Regions from separate parts of the Saccharopolyspora sp. SCSIO 74807 genome, predicted to be linked through region 1. Evidence: riboswitches for the same ligand, from Rfam matches in the RefSeq annotation. Region 1 holds a riboswitch; each other region holds the start of a gene.
What was found. A riboswitch is a leader RNA that binds a small molecule or an ion and turns the genes downstream of it on or off. The one in region 1 is predicted to bind cobalamin.
Positions count from the first base shown of each region.

Region 2: another riboswitch for cobalamin. It lies ahead of cobN (cobaltochelatase subunit CobN); the one in region 1 lies ahead of metE (5-methyltetrahydropteroyltriglutamate--homocysteine S-methyltransferase).
Region 3: another riboswitch for cobalamin. It lies ahead of V1457_RS01080 (magnesium chelatase subunit D family protein); the one in region 1 lies ahead of metE (5-methyltetrahydropteroyltriglutamate--homocysteine S-methyltransferase).

Region 1 covers NZ_CP146100.1:2,989,940-2,995,778, forward strand. The annotation lists gene V1457_RS13825 (bifunctional 2-polyprenyl-6-hydroxyphenol methylase/3-demethylubiquinol 3-O-methyltransferase UbiG) at 1-175, opposite strand, end outside; gene metE (5-methyltetrahydropteroyltriglutamate--homocysteine S-methyltransferase) at 365-2,653, opposite strand; cobalamin riboswitch at 2,793-2,957, opposite strand; tRNA gene V1457_RS13835 (tRNA-Arg) at 3,341-3,414, shown strand; gene V1457_RS13840 (cytochrome c oxidase assembly protein) at 3,714-5,726, shown strand.
Region 2 covers NZ_CP146100.1:207,933-213,771, forward strand. The annotation lists gene V1457_RS00945 (precorrin-8X methylmutase) at 1-598, opposite strand, end outside; gene cobG (precorrin-3B synthase) at 595-1,788, opposite strand; cobalamin riboswitch at 1,949-2,184, shown strand; gene cobN (cobaltochelatase subunit CobN) at 2,293-5,839, shown strand, end outside.
Region 3 covers NZ_CP146100.1:234,995-240,833, forward strand. The annotation lists gene V1457_RS01070 (cobyrinate a,c-diamide synthase) at 1-500, opposite strand, end outside; gene cobO (cob(I)yrinic acid a,c-diamide adenosyltransferase) at 497-1,111, opposite strand; gene V1457_RS01080 (magnesium chelatase subunit D family protein) at 1,498-3,636, opposite strand; cobalamin riboswitch at 3,695-3,822, opposite strand; gene V1457_RS01085 (GNAT family N-acetyltransferase) at 3,893-4,351, opposite strand; gene V1457_RS01090 (serine protease) at 4,426-5,250, opposite strand; gene V1457_RS01095 (LysE family translocator) at 5,547-5,839, shown strand, end outside.

The DNA of each region.
Region 1 (5,839 bases):
CGATCATGCCCGGGTCGCGGTCGATCCCGGTGACCCGCTGCGCGCGTCCCGCCAGCTCGCGCGCGAGCCTGCCGTCACCGCAGCCGACGTCCAGCGCTTCCGCGCAGCCTTCGGGCACTTCGTCGAGCACCAGCGGGTAGTAGTGCACGTTGTGGTTCCACTGATCAACCGCCACGGGCCCAAGCTACCGAGCCGAATGTGACCGTGGTGTTGCCGAACGCACTCGTTCGCGCAAGGCGAATCCGAGTCTTCGCCCCGGAGCGAAAAGCGGGGGCACGCCCGGGCGCTGGGCGTGCCCCCGCCGAAACGCCGGGGACGCGAGGCGGCGGTGGGAAGGGAAACCGCCCGCGCCACCGGCGATGGATCAGCTCAACGCCGGACGCACGGCTTCGGTTGCGCTGACCACGTTCTGCAACGCCGTCTCCACCTCGGCGTAGCCGCGGGTCTTGAGCCCGCAGTCCGGGTTCACCCACAGCCGCTCGGCGGGCACCGCCGACAGCGCCGCCCGCAGCAGGTCGGAGACCTCGCCGGATTCCGGCACGCGCGGTGAGTGGATGTCGTAGACACCGGGCCCGACGCCGCGGCCGAACCCGACCTCGTTGAGGTCGTCCAGCACCTCCATCCGCGAACGGGCCGCTTCGATGCTGGTCACATCCGCGTCCAGGGCCACGATCGCGTTGATCACGTCACCGAACTCGGAGTAGCACAGGTGCGTGTGGATCTGGGTCGAATCCGAGATGCCGGAGGTGGCCAGCCGGAACGACTCCACCGCCCAGTCCAGGTACTCCTCGTGCTGCGCCGACCGCAGCGGCAGCAGCTCGCGCAACGCGGGCTCGTCGACCTGGATGGCCCGGATCCCGGCGTTCTCCAAGTCCTTGACCTCGTCCCGGACCGCGAGCCCCACCTGCCGGGCGGTCTTGGCCAGCGGCTGGTCGTCGCGCACGAACGACCACGCGAGGATGGTGACCGGGCCGGTCAGCATGCCCTTCACCGGCTTCTCGGTGAGCTGCTGGGCGTACTTCGCCCAGTCCACCGTGATCGGCGCGGGCCGGGACACGTCGCCGAACAGGATCGGCGGGCGCACGCAGCGGGAGCCGTAGGACTGCACCCAGCCGTTCTGCGTGCTGACGAATCCCTCCATGTGCTCGGAGAAGTACTGCACCATGTCGTTGCGCTCGGGCTCGCCGTGCACCAGCACGTCCAGGCCCAGTTCCTCCTGCAGCCGGATGACCCGCTCGATCTCGTCGCGCATCCGCTGCTTGTAGGTGGCCTGGTCGATGTTGCCCTTCTGCAGCGCGGCACGGGCCTTGCGGACGTCGGTGGTCTGCGGGAACGAGCCGATCGTGGTGGTCGGCAGCGGTGGCAGCCGCAGCGATTTCTGTTGCGCCGCACGGCGGTTCTCGTAGGCGCCGCGGCGCGCGTGCTCGGGTTTGAGCGAGTCCAGCCGTGCCTGCACCCGGTTGTTGCGCACGCGGTCGGCGTTGGCCCGGTCGGCGATCACCTGGCGCGCGGCGATCAGCTGCTCGCCGACCGCGTCGCGGCCCTCGTGCAGTGCCCGGCCGAGCACCACGACCTCGTCGACCTTCTGCGCCGCGAACGCCAGCCACGACTTGACCTGCGGGTCGATGCCGGTCTCCGCCTCGACGTCGTAGGGCGAGTGCAGCAGCGAGCAGGACGTGCTGACCGCGACCGAACCGGCCACGCCGAGCAGCGTCGCCGCCGTGGTCAGCGCCTTGTCCAGGTCGGTGCGCCAGATGTTGCGGCCGTCGACCAGGCCGGCGACCAGCGTCTTGTCCCGCAGCCCCTGGACAGCGGGCAGTTTGTCCACAGTGGAGGAACCGGCGATCAGGTCGACGCCCAGCGCCTCCACCTCGGCGGCGGCGAGCACGCCCAGCGCGTCGCCGAGATCGCCGAAGTAGGAGGACACGAAGATCTTCGGCCGCTCCCGCAGCTCGCCGAGCTTGCGGTAGGCGGCGCGCAACGCGTCCAGCTCGGCCTGCGAGCGATCCGCGACGAACGCGGGCTCGTCCAGCTGCACCCACTCCACACCGGCGCGGTGCAGCTCACCGAGCAGCTCGGTGTACGCGGTGAGCAGGTCGTCGAGCCGGTCCAGCGGGCGGAACGATTCCGGCGCGCCCTCCTCCGGCTTCGACAGCAGCAGGAACGTCAGCGGTCCGACCAGCACCGGACGGGTCTGCACGCCGAGTTCAGCCGCCTCGTTGTACTGGTCGACGGGAGTCTGGTCGGACAGCGCGAACGCCGTGTCCGGGCCGATCTCCGGCACCAGGTAGTGGTAGTTGGTGTCGAACCACTTCGTCATCTCCAGCGGCGGTGTCGATTCCACGCCGCGTGCCAACGCGAAGTAGGTGTCCAGCGGGCTCAGGCCCAGCTCCCGGAAGCGGCGCGGGACCGCGCCGAACGTGACGGCGGTGTCGAGCACCTGGTCGTAGTACGAGAACGTGTTGCCGGGCACCGAATCCAGCCCGGCGTCGCGCAGCGATCGCCAGGTGTCGGTGCGCAGGGTGCGTGCGACTTCGCGCAGTTCCGGCTCGGAGATCCGGGACTTCCAGTAGTTCTCCAGCGCACGCTTGAGTTCCCGGTTCGGGCCGATCCGGGGGTAGCCGAGTACGGTGGAGCCGATCTTGCTGGCCAACGCTCTCTCCTCGCGAGCTCGACGGCAGGTTCGCCGAGGTCGCGCCGGGACCGGCACACGCCACCGCGTGCGGTTCCTCCACCGGTCCTCCCACGGGACCTCGGGCTCGCGTGCGCATCGCGGCGCACGCACCGGCGGCAGGTCTTCGGACTCGCGGGCGTTCCTCCGGCGGGTGCCGGGTCTTCCTACTGACCGTCGGCTTCCCGAGCGCGTGCTCAGTGCTGTGACCGGCCGGAACCGGTGACGGCGTTCGTTCCCACTCACCGCTGCGGGGCAGTCCCGGATTCGCACCGGGTTCCCTCTTGCCTCGCCCGCCGCGTGCCTGCTCGGGCCGGTGCGGGCGAACCACCAGCACGTCGGAGGTTACCCAGTTCTGCTCGGAAGACAAGGCCCGCGAACTCCGACATCGCGTCCACTGCATGGGAAAGCGCGATAGGTGACCTGGGATTTCGACCGATCTCGCGCAATTCGCGGGAGAAACCGGATCGGAGACGCGGATCACGTCCGAACGGCTGCGAAGCGGGGTCGCCGACCGTGCGGTGAGCGGGCGCGGCGGGGTCGAAGATCGCGGATCTGTCGATCGGCTTGCCGTTCTATACCGGCTCTGCAACGCCGCCCGCGTCGGTCCCACGGTCGGCGGAGCTGCCCGTTACCCTGCTCCGTGCAGCTCAGCAATGTGGTGAACAGGCCCTCGTAGCTCAGTCGGACAGAGCAAAGGACTTCTAATCCTTAGGTCGCAGGTTCGAGTCCTGCCGGGGGCGCTTTTCCCTGGTCGAGAGTTCGAACCACAGCATCTCAAGATCAATTGAGCGTACCTTAACCCACGTTCCGCGGAGGTGCCGAACGCCTCTCGGGCCGACTTCGTGGCGCGTACTCTCCGCAACTCCGCCGCGTCCGTACGTGTACAAATTGATCACTTTCGGTGTCGAACCTGATCACGTTTCGTGCTGATTGATCGTGGCTGCCGACGCTTGATCCGGCCGGTCCTGCTCAGTTGCGCGGTTCGCGTGCGTCGGCACCCGAAAACCGCAGGTCAGGACATGTCCGTTAGGCTCGGCGCGTGGCTTCTGAGACGGTTCCGGCCGGACGGCGCAGATCGAGTGCGGTGGGAGTGCTGGTCGGCACGGCGGGACTCCTGGCCGCGGTGGTGGCGATCGCGCTGACCGCGTTGTCCGCGAGCGACGCCTACGCCGCCTACGGCCTGCCGGACCCCGGCGCGGTCACCAGGTTCGGGCTGCCTGTGGCGCGGGTGCTGGCCGAATCCGGCGCGGTGGTGTGCATCGGTTCGCTGCTGCTGGCCTCGTTCGGCATCCCGGCGCGGCGATCCGGGCCGTTGACGGCCGACGGCTACGCGGCGGTGCGGGCAGCAGGCTGGGCGGCCGCGCTGTGGTGCGTCGGCGCTGTGTTGCTGGTGCCGTTCACCGCCGCGGACGCCACCGGACGTCCGGTGAGCGAGGTGCTCGACAGCACCGTGCTGTTCGGCCTCGTGGACGCGTTGGAAGAGGCCAAGTCATGGCTGATCACCGCGGTGATCGCGCTCGTGCTCGCCGTCGCCTGCCGGATCGTGCTGTCGTGGGGCTGGACGGTCGCGCTTTTCGCGCTGTCGCTGGCCGGGATGCTGCCGCTGATCGCCACCGGGCACTCCGCCAGCGGCGGTGCGCACGACATCGCCACGAACAGCCTGCTGTTCCACCTGTACTCCGCGACGATCTGGGTCGGCGGGCTGATCGCCGTGCTCGCGCACCTGGCGCGCAAGGGCGCGCACGCGGGACTGGTGGCGCGGCGGTTCTCCAAGATCGCGCTGGTGTGCTGGATCGTCATGGCGGTCTCCGGCGTGCTCAACTCCTACGTGCGGGTGCCGCCGGAGCAGTTGTTCACGACCACCTACGGGGCGTTGGTCGTGGTCAAGGTGCTGTGCCTGGCGCTGCTCGGTGTCATCGCGTACTTCCAGCGGGAACGCGCGGTCAAGCGGATCGAGGAAGGTGCCGGGCGCAACGCGCTGCTGCGGCTGGGCGCGGTCGAGGTCCTCGCGATGTTCGCGACCATCGGTGTCGCCGTCGCGCTCGGACGTACGCCGCCGCCCGCGGAGCTCGGCCCGCTGCCCTCGCGGGTGGAGCTGCTGGTCGGGTACCCGATCGAACCGCCGACCGTGCTGCGGCTGCTGTTCGACTTCCGCTTCGACCTGGTCTTCGGGACGTTCTCGATCGCGTTGGCCGCGCTGTACGTGTGGGGCGTGGTCAAGCTGCGGCGGCGCGGCGACCGGTGGCCGGTGGGGCGCACCGCGGCGTGGCTGCTCGGGTGCGCGTCGATCCTGATCGCCACCTCGGCGGGCATCGGCCGGTACGCACCCGCCATGTTCAGCGTCCACATGGGACAGCACATGGTGCTGTCGATGCTCTCGCCGGTGCTGCTGGTGCTGGCCGGGCCGACGTCGTTGGCGCTGCGGGTGCTCAAGCCGGCCTCGAAGGACCAGCCGCCGGGGCCGCGGGAGTGGTTGCTGGCCTTCCTGCATTCGCCGCTCACGCGGCTGCTGACCAACCCGCTGGTGGCGTTGGCGCTGTTCGTGGGGTCGTTCTGGGCGCTGTACTTCTCCGGGTTGTTCGACGCGGCGCTGTACGAGCATTGGGCGCACCTGGCGATGAACGCGCACTTCCTGCTGGTGGGCTACGTCTTCTACTGGCCGGTGATCGGCATCGATCCGGCGCCGCGGCAGCTGCCGCCGCTGGTGAAGGTCGGGCTGGTGTTCGCTTCGATGCCGTTCCACGCGTTCTTCGGCATCACGCTGATGATGTCCAAGACGGTGATCGGCTCGGACTTCTACCGCGGGCTGGCGCTGCCTTGGGTGCCGGACCTGCTGGCGGATCAGAACCTCGGCGGGGGCCTCGCGTGGGCGTCCGGAGAAGTGCCGTTGGTCGTGGTGATGCTGGCGCTGCTGATCCAGTGGTCGCGCGCGGACGATCGGGCCGCACGGCGGATCGACCGCAAGGCCGATGCGGACGGGGACGCGGACCTCAAGGCGTACAACGAAATGCTGCGCCGCCTGTCGGAGGGCGACACGTCCGGCAGCCGCTGAGTTGTCCACAACAGCCGCGTCCGTCCACAGATCGTGAAATCGAGGTGGCGGCGCGTGATCGGCGCACCGCAAGCTGGATTCAGGCCGAGATCCGGCCCGGCGCTTTCGTCCGA
Region 2 (5,839 bases), 2.8 Mb from region 1:
CCGCCATCGCGCTGCCACCCCGGCGGCCGTGCACCACCAGGTGCTCCAGCGCGGGATGTTCGGCCAGTGCTTGCTTGGACTCGGCGGCGCCGATGAAACCGACCGGCAGACCGAGCACGGCCGCGGGCCGCCCGGCGCCTTCGTCGACCATCTCCAGCAGCCGGAACAACGAGGTCGGCGCGTTGCCCACGGCCACGACGGAACCTTCCAGGCGGTCGGCCCACAGCTCCATCGCGGCGGCGCTGCGGGTGGTGCCGAGTTGCTGCGCCAGCTCGGGAACTCGCTGGTCACCGAGGGTGCAGACGATGTCGTTGGCGGCCGGGAGGCGGCGCCGGGTGATTCCGGCGGCGACCATCTCCGCGTCGCAGAACACCGGCGCGCCCGCGCGCAACGCCTTGCGAGCGGCCAGCACCGCGTTCGGCGACCAGGCCAGATCGGCGACCAGGTCGACCATGCCGCAAGCGTGGATCATGCGGACCGCGACCCCGGCGACCTCCGGCGGCATCCCGTCCAGTTCGGCCTCGGCGCGGATCGTGGCGAAGGAACGGCGGTAGATCTCCGGGCCTTCGCGGACGTACTCGTAGCGACCGGTGTTCACAGTGCCCTCCGTGCCGCTTCGAGCGCGGCGGTCGGTTCGCTGCCGGCCGGTTTCCCGCCGACCTCGTAGCCGGCCTCGGTGGCCAGCACTTCCACTCCGCGACCCGCGGGCCGCCCGCACCGGCGGGAACAGCCCGCCCAGTGCACCGGCAGCTCCCCGGGACGCGCGGTGCGCGCGGCGTCCGTGCGGACGTCCGCCAAGGATTTCGCGCAGCCGGGGCTGCCGGTGCACGCGGTGATTCCGGCCAGTGGCGCGGACTCGTCCACGACCAGCCCCGCGGAGTCCAGTTCGGACAGTAGCGTTGCGGCTTCGCCGCGCGGGATTCCCGGCAGCACCAGGGTCCGCCACGGAGTGAGCCGGAGCTGCCCGGCGACTTCCGCCGCGGCGCTGACGCAGGCGACCTGGGCCGGGCTCAACCGGCCCAGCGGAGCCCCGGCCGCGACGCTCACTCGCCCGTCGCCGAGCTGCCGGCGCCCGAGGTGGGCGTGCGTCGGCACCACCTCGTCGGGCACGGCGACCGGCTCTGCCGCGGAAATCCCCAGCGCAGCGAGGACCCGCTGGGTGACGCGCGAAGCACCATCGGTGAGTTCGTCGAGCCGCCAGCTCGCCGCTCGCTGCTGCGCCCGCTCGGCCAGGAACGCCTCCGCGGCCAGCACCGCGGCCTGCGCGGCAGCATCCGCCGTGACCCGAATCCCCTTGTCCACGCCCGAAAGCAGCACCGCGACCGAGTCACCCACCGGCAACAACCCGACGTCACCGCGCAACCCCGTGACGTCACCGCACCCGTCGTCCACAGTGAACAGGAACCGGCCGGGCAGCTCGGCCAAGCCCGGAACCGCGCACAACCGCTCGTCGAGCTCCCGCGACACCGCGTGCACGTCCAGTGCGCCGTCGCTACCGGGCGAGGCGATCACGTTGCGTACTCGCTCGTGCGTCGCGGACGGCAGCAATCCCGCGCCGGCGAGCCGCCCGGCGAACTCCGCCCCGGAAGCCAGCCCGCGCACCTGCAGGTTCGCCCGCGAGGTCAGCTCCCACCCGCCGTCGCCGAGCTGCGCAGCATCGGCCAGCGCCCGCACCTGGTGCGCGGTCAGCCGCCCGCCGGGCACCCGCACCCGGGCCAGTCCGCCGTCCGCGGCCTCGTGCACCCGCAGCGCGCCGGGGCACGCATCGGGCTCGGCTCGTTCCGGCACAGCTTCCCGCCTTCACTGATCGTGGTCGTCCCGACACCGGAATCCGCTGCGCACGGCGTCGGCGCTCGGTAGCGCGCGGACCATCGGCGCACACCGGCGATCGTCGATACTACGACCAGGGGTGGTTGCGGGGGCAAAACACGAGCGCTTCACCACGCCGCACTTGACTAACGATCGCGGCGTTGCGGAGAGTGGTCGACGGCGACGAGTGGAGGAAGCCGGTGCGAATCCGGCGCGGTCCCGCCACTGTCACCGGGGAGCGGACTCCGATGGGCGAAGTCGAGCACTTCGCGGCCACTGCCTGCGGGCAACGGCGGCCACTGCCTGCGGGCGGGAAGGCCGGGGCGAGCAGCGATCCGGGAGCCAGGACACTCCGCCGCCGCCATGCCTGCCAGCCGGGGCCCGACGACCGGGTGCCCGACGACTCCGGGGCGGACGACCCCGAGGAAGGTTGACCATGCGTCCTGCGACGTCCGTGTCCCCGCGAAACGGGGAGCGTGCCGCGTGATCCTGCTGCTGTCCACATCGGACACCGATCTGCTGAGCGCGCGCGCCGCGAACGCCGACTCCGGTGTCGCGCAGTTCCGGCTCGGCAACCCCGCCCGGCTCGGCGTGGACGACCTGCCGCCGCTGCTGGAAGGCGTCGACCTCGTCGTGGTCCGCCTGCTCGGCGGCCGCCGCGCCTGGGAGGAGGGCCTGGACGCGCTGCTGGCCGGGCCGCGGCCGGTGGTGGTGCTCGGCGGCGAGCAGGCCCCGGACGCGGAGCTGATGGAGTGCTCCACGGTGCCCGGCGGGGTTTGCGCGCAGGCGCACAGCTACCTCGCCCAGGGCGGGCCGCAGAACCTGACGCAGCTGTTCCACTTCCTGTCGGACACGATCCTGCTCACCGGACACGGCTTCGAGCCGCCGGTGGAGACTCCCAAGTGGGGCGTGCTGGAACGCGAGCCGCGCCGCACCGAGGGCCCGACGGTGGCGGTGCTGTACTACCGCGCGCACCACATGGCCGGGAACACCGCGTTCGCGCACGCGCTCTCGGAGTCCATTGAGGACGCCGGTGGGCAGGCGCTGCCGGTGTTCTGCGCCTCGCTGCGCGCTCCGGAGCCGGGACTGCTAGACACGCTCGAGCAGGCGGACGCGCTGATCGTCACGGTTCTCGCGGCGGGCGGCACGAAACCCGCGACCGCGCAGGCCGGTGGCGACGACGAGGCGTGGGACGTGGGTGCGCTGGCCGAGCTGGACATCCCGATCCTGCAAGGGCTCACGCTCACCTCCAGCCGCGCGGCGTGGGAGGAGAACGACGAGGGACTGTCCCCACTGGACATGGCCACGCAGGTGGCGGTGCCGGAGTTCGACGGGCGGCTGATCACGGTGCCGTTCTCGTTCAAGGAGAACGACTCCGAGGGCTTGCCGGTCTACGTCGCCGATCCGGAGCGCACCGCGCGCGTCGCCGGGACCGCGGTACGGCACGCGCAGCTCAAGCACGTGCAGCCGCAGGACAAGCGGCTGGTGCTGATGCTATCGGCGTATCCGACCAAGCACTCCCGCATCGGCAACGCGGTCGGGCTGGACACCCCGGCCAGCGCGGTGAAGATGCTGGCCACGCTGCGCGACGCGGGCTACGACATCGGCCCGGCCGACGGCCCGGACGCGCTGCCCGGCGTCGCCGCGCAGGACGGTGACGCGCTGGTGCACGCGCTGATCGCGGCGGGTGGGCAGGACCCGGACTGGTTGTCCGAGGAGCAGCTTTCCGGGAATCCGGTGCGGATTCCGGCCAAGCGCTACGCCGAGTGGTACGCGACGCTGCCCGCGGACCTGCGCGAGAGCATCGAGCAGCACTGGGGTCCGCCGCCTGGCGAGCAGTTCGTGGACCGCTCGCACGACCCGGACGGCGAGATCGTGCTCGCCGCGCTGCGCGCGGGCAACGTGGTGATCATGGTGCAGCCGCCGCGCGGTTTCGGCGAGAACCCGATCGCGATCTACCACGATCCGGACCTGCCGCCGAGCCACCACTACCTGGCCGCCTACCGCTGGCTCAACCACGAGTTCGGCGCGCACGCGATGGTGCACCTGGGCAAGCACGGCAACCTGGAGTGGCTGCCGGGCAAAACCGCGGGCATGTCGGCGTCCTGCGCGCCGGACGCGGCGCTGGGCGACCTGCCGCTGATCTACCCGTTCCTGGTCAACGACCCCGGTGAGGGCACGCAGGCCAAGCGGCGGGTGCACGCCACGCTGGTGGACCACCTGGTGCCGCCGATGGCGCGCGCGGAGAGCTACGGCGACATCGCCAAGCTGGAGCAACTGCTCGACGAGCACGCGCAGATCTCCGCGATGGACCCGGCGAAGCTGCCCGCGATCCGCAGCCAGATCTGGACGCTGATGCAGGCCGCGAAGCTCGACCACGACCTCGGGCTGGAAGAACGCCCGCACGAAGCCGAATTCGACGACATGCTGCTGCACGTCGACGGCTGGCTCTGCGAGATCAAGGACGCGCAGATCCGCGACGGCCTGCACATCCTCGGCGGCGCGCCGACCGGTGAGCCGCGGGTGAACCTGGTGCTGGCGATGCTGCGGGCGCGGCAGATGTGGGGCGGGCAGTCCGCCGCGCTGCCCGGCCTGCGCGAGGCGCTGGGCATGTTGGAGGACGGCAGCGTCGCCCGCGGCACCGTGGACGACGTGGAAACCAGCGCGCACGCCCTGGTTTCCGGTATGGAGGAGCACGACTGGGAGCTCTCGGCGGTGCCGGAGGTCTGCCGTTCGGTGCTCGGCGAAGCACCGGACGACGTGGTGCGAGTGCTGGAGTTCGCGGTTTCCGAACTCGTTCCGCGGCTGGCGTCCACAACGGACGAGATGACCGCGGCGCTGCACGCGCTGGAAGGCGGCTACGTCCCGGCGGGCCCGAGCGGTTCGCCGCTGCGCGGCCTGATCAACGTGCTGCCGACCGGCCGGAACTTCTACTCGGTGGACCCGAAGGCGGTGCCGAGCCGGCTTTCCTGGGAGACCGGCCACGCCATCGCGGACTCGCTGATCGAGCGCTACCTGGACGAGACCGGGGAATACCCGCGTTCGGTGGGGCTGTCGGTGTGGGGCACCTCGGCGATGCGCACTTCCGGTGACGACATCGCGGAAGTGCTCGCGCTGATGGGCGTGCGGCCCACCTGGGACGAGGCTTCGCGGCGGGTCAACGGCCTGGAAGTGATCCCGCTGGAGGAGCTGGGGCGCCCGCGCGTGGACGTGACGGTGCGCATCAGCGGCTTCTTCCGCGACGCTTTCCCGCACGTGGTCACGCTGATCGACGACGCGGTGCGCAAGGTCGCCGCGCTCGACGAGCCGCACGAGCAGAACTTCGTGCGCGCGCACGCGCAATCCGACGTGGCCGAGCACGGTGACGAACGTCGTGCCACCACAAGGATTTTCGGCTCCAAGCCGGGCGCGTACGGGGCCGGTCTGCTGCCGCTGATGGACAGCAAGAACTGGCGCGACGACACCGACCTCGCCGAGGTTTACGCGGTGTGGGGCGGTTTCGCCTACGGCCGCGGGCTGGAAGGCACCGAGGCGCGCGGCGACATGGAGTCGGCGTACAAGCGGATTTCGGTGGCAGCGAAGAACGTCGACACCCGCGAGCACGACATCGCCGACTCGGACGACTACTTCCAGTACCACGGCGGCATGATCGCCACGGTGCGCGCGCTTTCCGGCAAGGCACCGGCGGCCTACATCGGCGACAGCAGCAGGCCTGACTCGATCCGCACCCGCTCGCTCACCGAGGAGACCTCGCGCGTTTTCCGGGCGCGCGTGGTGAATCCGCGCTGGCTGGACGCGATGCGCAAGCACGGCTACAAGGGCGCGTTCGAGCTCGCGGCCACAGTGGACTACCTGTTCGGCTACGACGCCACGACCGGCGTGGTCGGCGACTGGATGTACGAGAAGCTGGCCGAGACCTACGTGCTCGACGAGGAGAACCAGAAGTTCCTCACCGAGTCCAACCCGTGGGCGCTGCACGGCATCACCGAACGCCTGCTGGAAGCGGCGAACCGGAACATGTGGGAATCCC
Region 3 (5,839 bases), 2.8 Mb from region 1:
CGCAGCACCTGTTCGTGCCGGTCCGAGCCCACCTGGTTGAGGATCACCCCGGCCAGCCGCACTCCCGGCTGGAAGCTGCGGAACCCGTGCAGCAGCGCGGCGAGGCTCTGGCTCTGCCCGCGGGCATCCACGACCAGCACGACCGGAGCCCGCAGCAGGTCCGCGACCTGCGCGGTGGAACCGAACGCGGGCCCGTCCGCGCCCGCGTCGAGCTTGCCGTCGAAAAGCCCCATCACGCCTTCGGCCACCGCGATGTCCGCGCCCGCGCTGCCGTGCCGGAACAACGGCGCGATCCGCTGCTGCCCGACCAGCACCGGATCCAGGTTCCGCCCCGGCAGCCCGGCCGCCACCCGGTGGTAGCCGGGGTCGATGTAGTCCGGGCCGACCTTGAACGGCGCCACCCGCAGCGACCGGCGGCGCAGCGCGCCGAGCAGGCCGGTCGCCACCGTCGTCTTGCCCTGCCCGGAACCGGGCGCGGCGATGACGACCCGCGGGCTCACCACTCGATGCCCTTCTGGCCCTTCTGCCCGGTGTCCATCGGATGCTTGATCTTGCCGGTCTCCAGCACCAGGTCGGCGGCCTCGACGAGTTCCGGCGGCGCGTTCCGGCCGGTGATCACCACGTGCTGGTGGCCGGGCCGGTCCTGCAGCGTCGAAACCACTTCGGCGACGTCGACCCAGCCCCAGTGCAGCGGATACGTGAACTCGTCCAGCACGTACATGCCGTGCCGCTGCTCGCCCAGCCGGCGCGCGATCTCGTGCCAGCCCTCCAGCGCGGCCTCGGCGTGGTCCTGTTCGGTGCCCTGCTTGCGGGCCCACGACCAGCCTTCGCCCATCTTGTGCCACTCGACCGGCCCGCCTTCACCGGTTTCGGAGTGCAGCCGCCCGAGGGCGCGGAACGCGTTCTCCTCGCCGACCTTCCACTTGGCGGACTTGACGAACTGGAAGACCCCGACCGGCCAGCCCTGGTTCCACGCGCGCAGCGCCATGCCGAACGCGCTGGTGGACTTGCCCTTCATCTCGCCGGTGTGCACGACCAGCAGCGGGCGGTTGCGGCGTTGGCGGGTGGTCAGCCCGTCGTCCGGGACGGTCGATGGTTTTCCCTGCGGCATGGCCCGAGCCTAAGCCACGGCGCGGCCGAGATCGCAGGACCAGCTCGGCGGAGTGCGCCGGAACACCGTTGCGCGCGCAACCGGCCGAGGTCGCAGAGCGGCCCGGCACACTGCAACCGGCGACGCACCCGTTGCACCGCGCCCGAACGGCCTCGGCGACGAAATCGTTTGCCCGGATTCCACCGGTACGCCGCGGGATTGCGGCCGGTGCGCGAGATTCGCCGAGGTGCGTAGAAAGCACCCCCGCGCTCAACCGACCTGGGGGTCATCGGGAGCGCGAGGGCGCCTCGTGGTCCACCCCTGGGGGTCAGGTGGACGAAGAACACCTTACCAAGTTCGCCGGGATATTCCTACACCTGCCCGCGCGTGTTGTGACCGAATCGGAATCAGGCGGCCTTTGCCACGCCGTCGCGGGCCGCGCGCACCACTCCAGCGACCGCGTCCGCGGAGAGCTCCTCGAGCCGCAGGCAGGCCCCGCCGAGCGCGGTGGCGAGCTGCCCGGCCAAGCCGAGCCGGACCATGCCCTGCTCGCAGTCGACGACCACCGAAGCCACTCCGAGCCCGGCCAGCAATCCGGCCGCACGCAACGAATCCCGCACCGCGCGCTGCGCGCCGGAGCGCCCACCGCCGGCCGCTTCACCGGCCGGAATCGTGGCCTTGCCGTCGGTGAGCAGCACCAGCAGCGGGCGCCTGCGCGGGTCCCGGGTGCGTTCGGTCTGCACCACCTTGCGGACTTTCAGCAGGCCGTCGGCCAGCGGAGTGCGGCCGCCGGTGCGCAGATCGCGCATCCGGGAGGCGGCGATCTCCACCGACGAGGTCGGCGGCAGCGCCAGTTCCGCGGCACCGGCGCGGAACGTCACCACGCCCACTTTGTCGCGCCGCTGGTAGGCGTCCCGCAGCAGGGACAGCACCGCGCCGCTGACCGCGGACATCCGCTCCCTGGCGGCCATCGAGCCGGAGGCGTCCACGGCGAACAGCACCAGGTTGCCCTCGCGGCCTTCGCGCACCGACCGGCGGACGTCTTCCTGGTGCAGCACGAGTCCCGGGCCGCTGCGCCCGCGCGCGAGCTGGTGCGGGGCGGCGGCGGTCAGCGTGGCGGGCAGGTGCACGCCATTTCCGTCCACTGTGGAGGAACGGATGGTCTGGCCGGTGCGGGAGCGCGCGCGGGAACGGCGGCCGGGCGCGCCTTCGCCGACCCCGGGGACTTCCAGCAGTCGGGCGCGGAAGGCCGGAGCGGGCGCGGCGGGCGGCTTGCCCGCGGGCGCCGGGCCGTTGCCGCCGGATTTCTCCTGCTGCTGCCCGTTCTGCTGATCAGCAGCGCTCTCCGGCGGCTGCTGGGCTTGTCCGCCACCGGGACCGTCCGGGCCGTCGTCCGGACCGCCGTCCGGAGATCCGCCGCCCGGCCCGTCGTCCGGTCCGTCCGGCGGTTCGTCGTCGCCCGAATCCCCAGCGTCGCCCGAATCCCCAGCGTCCCCGGAGTCGTCGCCCGAGTCCTCGGCGTGCTCCGCGGCATCGGACAGCGCCTGCTGCAACTGCTCCTCGTCCACACCCGGCTCGTCGAACGGATCGCGGCGCCGCCGGTGCGGCAGCGCCAGCCGGGAGCCCGCCTCGACGTCGACCTCCTCGACCGCGTCCGCACCGCGCCAAGCGGCGTGCGCGACAGCGGTGCGGGCCAGCACCAGGTCCGCGCGCATCCCGTCCACGTCGAACGCCGCGCACAGCGCGGAGATCCGGCGCAGCTCGGAATCCGGCAGCACCACCGACTCGACGCGGGCGCGGGCGGCCGCGATCCGCTCGGCCAGCTCGGCGTCCTGCTCGGCCCACTGCTGCGCGAAACCCGCCGGGTCGGCCTCGAACTCGAGCCGCCGCCGCACCACCTCGGTGCGCGTGGCTACCTCCCGCGAAGCCGAGACCTGCACGGTGAGGCCGAAGCGGTCCAGCAGCTGCGGACGCAGCTCACCTTCCTCCGGGTTCATCGTGCCGACCAGCAGGAACGAGGCGGCGTGCGTGATGGACACGCCTTCCCGCTCGACGTGCGCGCGCCCCATCGCCGCCGCGTCCAGCAGCAGGTCCACCAGGTGGTCGTGCAGCAGGTTGACCTCGTCGACGTAGAGCACTCCGCGGTGCGCGGCGGCCAGCAGACCCGGTTGGTAGGCCCGGACTCCCTCGGTCAGCGCCTTCTCCAAGTCCAGCGACCCCACCAGCCGGTCCTCGGTGGCCCCGACCGGCAGTTCCACCAGCTCGGCGGACCGCTGCTCGGCGGCCGTCGCCGCGTGCGGGCCGTCCGGGCACTCCGGGTCGGGTTGCTGCGGGGAGCAGCCGAACCGGCAGTCCGGGACCACGTCCAGCGCGGGCAGCAGCGCAGCCAGCGCACGGACCACAGTGGACTTCGCGGTGCCCTTCTCGCCGCGCACCAGCACGCCGCCGATGCGCGGGTGCACCGCGTTGAGCAGCAGCGCCAGCCGCAGGTCGTCGTGCCCGACCACGGCGGAGAACGGGAAGCGCGCCCTCGCGGGAGCAGTCATGCCAGGAGTTCCTTCCTCGGGTCTCGGACGCCCCGATGTCGGCTGTGCCGGGGCGAGGCAGTGTCCTGACTCCCGGATCCGCGCGGAACTTCCCCGGCCTTCCCAGGCGTCCCGGTGGCTCGCGAAGGGGACCCGCTCCCCGGTCACAGTGGCGCCGACCGTGCCGGACTCGCACCGGCTTCCTGACCTGCCCGGCTGGGACCAGCGAGCATCGTCGCAGATCAGCCGATGCCGAGGAACCTCGCTGCGGCAGCGATCACGCCGGGCAGCGCAACATGTCGATGTGCGCGATGCCGTCTTCGAGGTACTCCTCACCGGAGGGCTCGAAGCCGAACGGGCGGTAGAACTCCAGCACCCGGGTCTGCGCCGAGAGCACCGCGGGCGAACTGCGCACCTCGGCGAGCGCCGCGCGCATCAACTTCGCGCCGAGCCCCATCCCCCGGGCGTTCTTCGCGGTGGCCACCCGGCCGATCCGGAAACCGCCGCCGGCGTCCTCCAGCAGCCGCAGGTAGCCGAGCACGTAGCCGTCGGCCGAGTCGATCCAGAAGTGCCGGGTGCGGCTGTCCAGGTCGCGGCCGTCGAGCTCGGCGTAGGGGCATTGCTGCTCGACCACGAACACGTCCACCCGCAGGCGCAGCAGTCTGTAGAAGTCCTCGGCGTCGAGGTCGGCCGTGTAGGCGCGTTGCACAGCGGTGGCAAGCGGTTGCAGCGTCACCACTCCGGGATATCACACGCGGGTCGCGCGACCCGCATTCACCTGCGGCGAAGTAGTAAACGCCACTGTCGTCGTCACAGCTGCGGGGCCATCTCGGCGGCGACACCGGAAATCCGGGCGTAGACGCCGGGGGCGCCGGGGCGCCCGCATCCCGCGCCGTAGGAGACGACTCCCACCAGCCTGCCTTCGGCGACCAGCGGGCCACCGGAGTCGCCGGTGCACGCGTCCCGGCCGCCTTCGGGGAGTCCGGCGCAGACCATGGTCGTGCCGTCGTATTCCGGGTAGGTGTTGCGGCACTGCTCGTCGCTGTTGATCGGCACGTCGGCGGAGCGCAGTGTGTCCGAAGTGGACCCGTACTCGGTGGTGCGGCCCCAGCCGTAGACGCGGGCCGGAGTTCCGGGCCGGTAGGGCTCGACTTCCCCGGCCCCGGCCATCGGCAGCGGCGGCTGCGGCGCCGGAGCGGTCAGGGTCAGCACGGCGACGTCGTGGCCGTGGCCGACGTCCCGGAACTCGGGGTGCACCCAGACTTCGCGAACTTCCGAAACCGTCCCGGCGGAGGTGCGCAGATCTTCCCGCCCGGTCACCGCGCGCAGCTCTCCCACGGCGCGCGGCTGCGCGGTGGCGGTGTCGAAGGTGCAGTGCGCGGCGGTGACGACCTTGTCCGGGGCGACCAGCGTCCCGCCGCAGAACTGGTTGCCGTCCGGGTCGGTCAGCGCGACCGCCCAAGGCGCGGCCTCGATCCCGGTGCCCTCCCCGCCGACGACGCGTTCCTTGCCGCCGCCGGGTGTTTCGGCGGACGCGACCGGACTCATCAGCGCCACGGCAGCGGCTCCCGCGGAGCACCCCGCGAACAGCCTTCGCAGCGGGAGCCGGAACTTGCGAGCGCTGCCGTTGAACACGTCGGCCTCCATGGTCGCGGGGATCTACGGCGGCACACCGTAGCGGCCCGGTCACATAGAGGTCAGGAGGCTGAACTCACATCCAGGCGGCAAAATTTTTCGTTACTATGGTCATCGGCAGGAAAAAGAACGTCGATCAAGCTCTTCATCCACCGTTCATCCAGCCACTCATTTCGTTGATCCGGAGACCGCGACGATGCGGACTCCCGAGATCACCCACGATCCGGTGAATCTTGCCCGGCGGCCGCGCGGCCCGCCGTGCCTTCGCGCGCCCGAGTAGGAGGAGCGAACCCGCCATGCTGGACTTCACGACGCTGCCTGCGTTCCTGCTCGCCAGTGCAGTAGTAGTGCTCACGCCCGGTGTGGACGCGTTCCTGCTGCTGCGGACCTCGCTGCGGCAGGGCACCGGAGCCGGGCTGCGGGCGCTGGCCGGCATCCACAGCGGCAGCATCGCGCAGGTCGCGCTGGTGATCTGCGGACTCGGCGCGCTGATCACGAGCAACCCGGCGGTGCTGTCCACGCTGAAATGGGCGGGCGCGGCGTACCTCGTTTACCTGGCGGCGACGATCGTGCGCGGGCTGTGGCTGAC